Regions from separate parts of the Duganella sp. CY15W genome, predicted to be linked through region 1. Evidence: riboswitches for the same ligand, from Rfam matches in the RefSeq annotation. Region 1 holds a riboswitch; each other region holds the start of a gene.
What was found. Region 1 has a riboswitch for cobalamin ahead of GTP58_RS30595 (TonB-dependent receptor domain-containing protein). Riboswitches for the same ligand answer to the same signal wherever they lie in the genome.
Positions count from the first base shown of each region.

Region 2: another riboswitch for cobalamin. It lies ahead of cobW (cobalamin biosynthesis protein CobW); the one in region 1 lies ahead of GTP58_RS30595 (TonB-dependent receptor domain-containing protein).
Region 3: another riboswitch for cobalamin. It lies ahead of GTP58_RS01275 (MotA/TolQ/ExbB proton channel family protein); the one in region 1 lies ahead of GTP58_RS30595 (TonB-dependent receptor domain-containing protein).

Region 1 covers NZ_WWCQ01000010.1:1,516-3,772, forward strand. The annotation lists gene GTP58_RS30585 (adenosylcobinamide-GDP ribazoletransferase) at 1-468, shown strand, start outside; gene GTP58_RS30590 (histidine phosphatase family protein) at 465-983, shown strand; cobalamin riboswitch at 988-1,207, shown strand; gene GTP58_RS30595 (TonB-dependent receptor domain-containing protein) at 1,278-2,257, shown strand, end outside.
Region 2 covers NZ_WWCQ01000001.1:1,400,574-1,402,830, reverse strand. The annotation lists gene cobN (cobaltochelatase subunit CobN) at 1-1, opposite strand, end outside; gene cobW (cobalamin biosynthesis protein CobW) at 23-1,072, opposite strand; cobalamin riboswitch at 1,180-1,413, opposite strand; cobalamin riboswitch at 1,506-1,724, shown strand; gene GTP58_RS06525 (TonB-dependent siderophore receptor) at 1,889-2,257, shown strand, end outside.
Region 3 covers NZ_WWCQ01000001.1:267,657-269,913, forward strand. The annotation lists gene GTP58_RS01265 (cation-translocating P-type ATPase) at 1-267, shown strand, start outside; gene cueR (Cu(I)-responsive transcriptional regulator) at 264-650, shown strand; cobalamin riboswitch at 703-924, shown strand; gene GTP58_RS01275 (MotA/TolQ/ExbB proton channel family protein) at 1,091-1,687, shown strand; gene GTP58_RS01280 (DUF2149 domain-containing protein) at 1,689-2,024, shown strand; gene GTP58_RS01285 (cobaltochelatase subunit CobN) at 2,011-2,257, shown strand, end outside.

The DNA.
Region 1 (2,257 bases):
CTGGAGATAATGAAGGACTCGCGCATCGGCGCTTACGGCGCGATCGGCACGCTGTGCATGCTGGCGCTGAAACTGGTGACGCTGTCCATGCTGCCGCCGCTGGCCGCGATTGGCGCCTTATTCGTGGCCCATCCGCTTTCCCGCCTGATGGCGACCTCGCTGATCTGGCGTCTCGATTACGCGCGCGCGGAAGGCAAGGCCAAGCCGCTTGCACAGAAAATGAGCAACCGCGAATTCCTGATCGCCGCACTCACCGTTGTCCTGCCTGTCGTGGCGGCCGGTGCGCTGCACTGGCTGCCAGTATCTGCGCTGTTCAGCGGCGTGGTGGCGACGGCCATCGCGACGTTCTGGCTGGCCCGTAAATGCGTGCACCGCATCGACGGCTACACGGGCGATTGCCTGGGCGCGGTGCAGCAGGTGACGGAAGTGATGTTCTATCTATGCGTCCTGGCCAGCTTCACCCGATGACGCTGATACTGGTCCGCCATCCCCAGCCGCTGGTCGCACCAGGCATCTGCTACGGCAGTACCGATCTGGCGGTCGCGCCCGAGCAGCTGGAGCAAACGCTGGCGACGCTGCGGCTGCCCAGCGATCTGCCCATCTACTCCAGCCCCCTGCGCCGCTGCGCCCAATTGGCCGCCCGCCTGACGCCATCGCCACACTATGATGCCCGCCTGGCCGAGATGCATTTCGGCGACTGGGAAATGCAGCCATGGGACACCATCCCCCGCGCGGCCATCGACGCCTGGGCTGCCGACACGGTCAACTACCGCCCTGGCGGCGGCGAGAGCGTATTGCAGATGGCGCAGCGCATCAGCGCATTCCACACGGCGCTGCAAGGCCAGTCGGCCATCGTCATCTGCCACGCCGGCGCCATCCGTTTGCTCACTGCGTGCCACGCCGGCCTTGCCCCTGCGGAGATGGCGCGACAGGCCGCGCAAAGCGCCCATCAAATCCCCTACGGCTCCACTTTGACCCTTTAAACCCGTATAATGTGCGGGTTTTGGTGCCCGCATGTCTGTTCAGACCTGCAGTTAAACGGGAAACACGAAGCCATAAAAGCCAACGTGTGCTGCCCCCGCAACGGTAAGCAAGCGTCGCCGCTGTACGCGACACATCACCTCTTATAACCACTGTGCCGAGGCATGGGAAGGTAAGGTGGTTCCACTTGTTAGCCCGGATACCGGCCAAACCAGGTGGAAGCGGGCTGCCCCTCGCTTCTGTTCACAATTGGCCAACGGGGACGTCGGCCGGTTGCTACTAACAGAAATAACATCATGACCCTTCGTATCTCCCGTCCTGCGGCGCTGTCGTCGCTGGCATTGGCCATGGCTGCCTGCTACGCGCACGCCGAACCAGTCAACAATGGCACCGTGGTTGTCACCGCCACCCGTACCCCGCAACCGCTGGCCAACGTCATCAGCGATACCATCACGATCAGCGCCGAGCAGATTTCGGAATCGGGCGCCGGCTCCATCATCGACCTGCTGCAGCGCCAGCGCGGCATCGAGATCGCCCGTAACGGCGGTGCAGGTACGGCGTCCAGCGTCTACATCCGTGGCGCCAACAGCAACCACAATATCGTGCTGGTGGACGGTGTGCGTATCGGTTCCTCGACCACCGGCGCCGCCAACTGGAGCGCCATTCCGCTGACCGCGATTGACCATATCGAAATCGTCTACGGCCCACTGAGCTCCCTGTACGGCGCCGACGCCATCGGCGGCGTCATCCAGATCTTCACCAAAAAAGGCAAAGGTACGCCAAGCGTGACGGCCTTCGCAGGCTACGGCAGCGACAAGACGCGCGAAGCCGACGCCACCCTGTCCGGCGCCACCGGCGGTGAGCATAGCTTCAGCTACGCGATCAGCGCCGGCAAGGAAAAATCCGACGGCTTCTCGGCCACCCGCCCGGCCAGCGGCTCGTACAACCCTGACCGCGACGGCTACGACAAGGAAAACGTCTCCGGCCAATTCAGCCTGCAACTGGCGCCCGGCTACGAAGCCGGCGCACTGTTCTTGCACAGCAAACTGGATTCGCAGTACGACAGCGGCGCGTCAGCATACGATGTCCGCAGCAAGGCGCTGTTTGAAACCGCCGCCGTCTACGGCAAGGCGCAGTTTGTATCGAACGTCGACACCCTGCTGCAATACGCAGAGAGCAAGGACAACGGCGAAACCTTCAGCAGCGCGGCAGCTACCGGCTACTCGCGCATCAATACCAAGCAGACCGACATCACGCTGCAAAACGACATCCGCAT
Region 2 (2,257 bases), on a different contig from region 1:
TGGCTGCTTACTGCGCTATGCTTCAGGCCAGCAGGGCTGCGGAGATTTCCTGCTGCAGCGCCGGGCCATCCAGATGGTCGCCGATCAGCACGATGCGCGTGGCGCGTACCTCGTCGCCACGCCAGGCGCGATCGAAGTAGCTGTCGAAACGCTGGCCCACGCCCTGCACCACCAGACGCATGGCGGCGCCGGGCAAGGCGACAAAGCCTTTGGCACGGTAGATTTCATGGTGTTCCACCAGACTGGTCAGCACGGCCAGCAGCTTGTTGCGGTCGCTCACTTCCAGCGTCACCGAGACGGAATCAAACGCGTCGTGATCGTGGTCCTCCTCTTCGTCGTGGTGGGTCTTGCGCTCGTCGATTACATCTTCCACCGCGCGCTCCAGGCCCAGCAGGACGTCCAGCGCGAGGCGGCCATGCTGGGCATGCACCAGCTTGACACCGGCCGGGGTCTCGGCACGGACCGTCGCTTCCACGGCAGCCAGGGTAGCGGCATCCATGCCGTCGGTCTTGTTCACCACCACCAGGTCGGCAGTAGCTAGCTGGTCTTCAAACAGTTCCGCCAGCGGCGACTCGTGATCCAGGTTGTCGTCCGCGCGGCGCTGCACGTCCACCGCATCCGGATCGTCGGCGAAGCGGCCTGCCGCCACCGCTGGCGCGTCGACCACGGTGATGACCGAATCCACGGTGAAGGCATTGCGCAGCGCCGGCCACTGGAACGCCTGCACCAGCGGCTTCGGCAGGGCCAGGCCGGAAGTCTCGATCACCAGATGGTCGATCTGGTCGCGGCGCGCTGCCAGCTGCTCCATGACCGGCGCAAACTCTTCCTGCACGGTGCAGCACAGGCAGCCGTTGGCCAGTTCAAACAGCTGGCCATTTTCTTCGCCCTCCTCGTCACAACCGATGCCGCAACCGCGCAGCAATTCGCCGTCGATGCCGAGTTCACCGAACTCGTTGACGATGACGGCAATGCGGCGGCCCTGCGCGTTGGTCAGCAAATGACGCAGCAGCGTGGTTTTGCCGCTGCCCAGAAAGCCAGTCACAATGGTGGCAGGGATTTTGCGGGTTTGCATAGAAGTTCCTTGGCGAATAAATGAGATGGCGAAACGGATCAGCGGCACTCGTGGTGAGCCCTCACCGTCTTCCCCGACGATATTTGGGCATGTGACCGGCACGCATGCGTGCCGGCGTAGTCGTTGGCCGGTATCCGGGCTGGTGGACAAACCTCCATCGCCTTCCCAAGCGCGTGTTCGAAACGCTCAGTGGCCTAGATGGAAGCGGAATCAGCTGATTCATCCACTTACCGTTGCGGGGGCAGCGCAGGTTAGGCAGCGCTGATTGCGTGGCCCTCCTGCTTCCCGTTGAACTGCAGCGCTTGAACGACGCCGCGAGCACCAACGCGCGGATTATACCTGAGGCTGCAGGAATTCCCAGCGCCCGCCGTCGCCACCACTACTGCTTACGCCGCAAGGATCGTATGACAATGCTGCTATTCACATGTAGAATACGCGCCAATACGTGAATGGTGCCCTCCTGCTTGTCAGCTGGAGGGTGAAACGGGAAGCCGGTGACACGCGAGATTTTCATTTCGCGCCAGTCCGGCGCAGCCCCCGCTGCTGTAAGCCTGACGACCTTGATCAACCGCCACTGTGCCGCGCACGGGAAGGCAAGACCAGGGAAGGATGATGGCGAGCCAGAAGACCGGCCAGTCACGATGCACGGTAAAGCCCGGGGTGTGGCCTTGCCTGAGAGTTGTTCGTCGTTTTCCTTTTTATCGCTTCAGCAATCGCACATCGTGACTGTGCGCGCTGCCGTTCGCCGTGGGCGCGCGGCGCGCTGTGTCGTCCGTGGGCGTGCGCCTGGCATATCACCTATACAGAGATGCTTTCATGATCCTATCCCGCCCAGTCCACACCACTTCCCTGCGCCCTGTCGTTGCCGCCGTCGCCCTGCTGTGCGCCCACAGCGCCCTGGCCCAGCAGGCCGAATCCATGCCCACTGTGACCGTTCAAGCGGAAGCGCTGCACGAAGGGCTGGGACTGACCCGCCAGAACGCCACGGCCAGCCGTTTGAACCTGACCGCCATGGAACTGCCCGCCAGCCTCGATACGCTGAGCGCCGATACCATGCAGGCGCGCGGCGACCTGCTGGTCAAGGATGCAGTCACCCGCACCACCGGCCTGACCGACATCAGTTCGCCGGGCAACGGCGTGGCCTACTCCGCGCGCGGCTTCAGCGGCAACGGCGCCATCGCGCTG
Region 3 (2,257 bases), on a different contig from region 1:
GACGTTGCCATGAACGCTGCCGGCATCACCCTGATGCGCGGCGATCCGGCATTGGTGGCTGCCGCCATCTCGATCTCGCGCCGTAGCTACAGCAAGATCCGCCAGAACCTGTTCTGGGCCTTTATCTATAATCTGATCGGCATACCGCTGGCGGCCTTCGGCCTGCTCAACCCGATGGTGGCAGGCGGCGCGATGGCGCTGAGTTCCGTCAGTGTCATCAGCAATGCGCTGCTGCTGCGCCGCTGGAAACCGGAGAATCAAGCATGAACATTGGACAAGCCGCCACTGCCAGCGGGGTCTCCGCCAAAATGATCCGCTACTACGAGAGCATCAACCTGATCCCGGCCGGCAAGCGCACCGACGCCGGTTACCGCATCTATGGCGACAACGATGTGCACACGCTGCGCTTCGTCAAGCGTGCGCGCTCGCTGGGCTTTTCGCTGGAGCAGATCGCCGGCCTGCTGTCGCTATGGCAGGACAAGGCGCGCGCCAGCGCCGATGTGAAAGCCATCGCGCTGGGGCATGTCAATGCGCTCAATCAGCGCATCGCCGAACTGACCGAAATGCGCGACACGCTGCAATCGCTGGCCAGCTGCTGCCACGGCGACGACCGCGCCGATTGCCCGATCCTGCAAAGCCTGGCGCAGTGAAACGCCGTCTGCTGTGCTGTAAATGGTTTGAGACGCGTCAGGCGCTTCGCGTATAATCTCGCCACGTTTTGGTGCTCGCGCCTCTGTCCAGAGGTGCAGTTAAACGGGAAACAGGGAGCCCTCCAGGGCCAACCTGTGCTGCCCCCGCAACGGTAAACAAGCGTCGTCCCCGCGTCGACTATCCGCCTCGTATATGCCACTGTGCCTCGTGCATGGGAAGGCCAGGCGGATTCGCTTGCCAGCCCGGATACCGGCCAAACAGGGGGATGCGCCATCGGCGCTTCTATTCAATCCGCTCACGGGGAGGTGAGCTGATTGCATCTGTAGTCCATTCATTTTTATGCATTTATACAGCGCGCCGCGGCAGTGCCGGCTGGTGGCCATGTCTTGTGCATGCGTCGCCGGCGTATCTTTGCGCGCTGATTTTTCGGGACACCTCCATGTTTACTCTGCCTGTTGACGCGGCGATCCATGCGATCGAGACGCTGCTGTACTCCATCTCCAACGTGCTTTACCTCCCCGTTTTGCTCGGCATTGCCGCGCTGGTGCTGCATATGCTGTTCTGCTTCGGCAGCTTTGGCGCCGAATGGCTGGAACGCCGCCGTGGCGTGCGGATGCTGGTCGCCACTGCGAAGCAGGAGATGTCTGCCGTGCTGACTGCGCAGGAAGGCGATCCTGCACTGGATGCGCGCCTGGAACGCATCGTGCAGCGCGCCGATGCCAGTGGCGTGCGCCGTCTGGATGGCGTGCGTTTCGTGGTGCGCGTCGGCCCCGCGCTGGGCCTGATGGGCACCCTGATCCCGATGGGTATTTCGCTGGCCGGTCTGGCGCAAGGCAATCTGCCGAAGATGGCGGAATCGATGACTACTGCGTTCACCGCCACCGTGGTCGGCCTGGCCTGCAGCGTGGGCGCCTACGTGCTGACGCTGGTGCGCGAGCACTGGCTGCGCAGCGATCTGACCGAGATTGCGTTTGCCGCCGAAGCGCTGCTGGCATCGCACGGCGCCAAGCCGCATCTGGTCCGCGCGGAGGCCTGAGATGCGCTATCTGAACAAGCACCGCTACAGTAAGCTGGGCGAACATGGCGAAGATCCCTTGTCCGGCGTCGCCAATCTGTTTGATGCCAGTATCGTGTTCATCGTGGCGATGATGCTGGCGCTGTTCTCGGCCTGGAACATGATGGATTTGCTGGACCCGAACTCCGAAGTCACCATCGCCAAAAAATCGGCGGACGGCCATGTCGAGGTGCTGACCAAGAAGGGCGCTGAAATCAAGGTCAGCAAAGTGAGCGACAAACCGTTGTCGGGTTCCGGCAAGCGTCTGGGTACGGCCTATCAGCTGCCGGACGGGAAGGTGGTCTATGTTCCGGAATAAGCTGTGGACACTGGCCCTGTCGTTGCTATCGTTGCTGTCGCTGGTCGTTGGCGGCCATGTTCATTCGGCACAGTCGCCGCGCACGCTGGCGCTGATGCTGGGCGATATCGAGTCGCGTCCCGCCGTGCTGGCGGTGCGCGGTTTGCAGGCAGAGTTGAAAGAGCTGAACGTCGCGGTACGTATCATCCCGGTCAACAGCCTGACGCCGGCCGACCGCAGTGCGCTGGCTAACG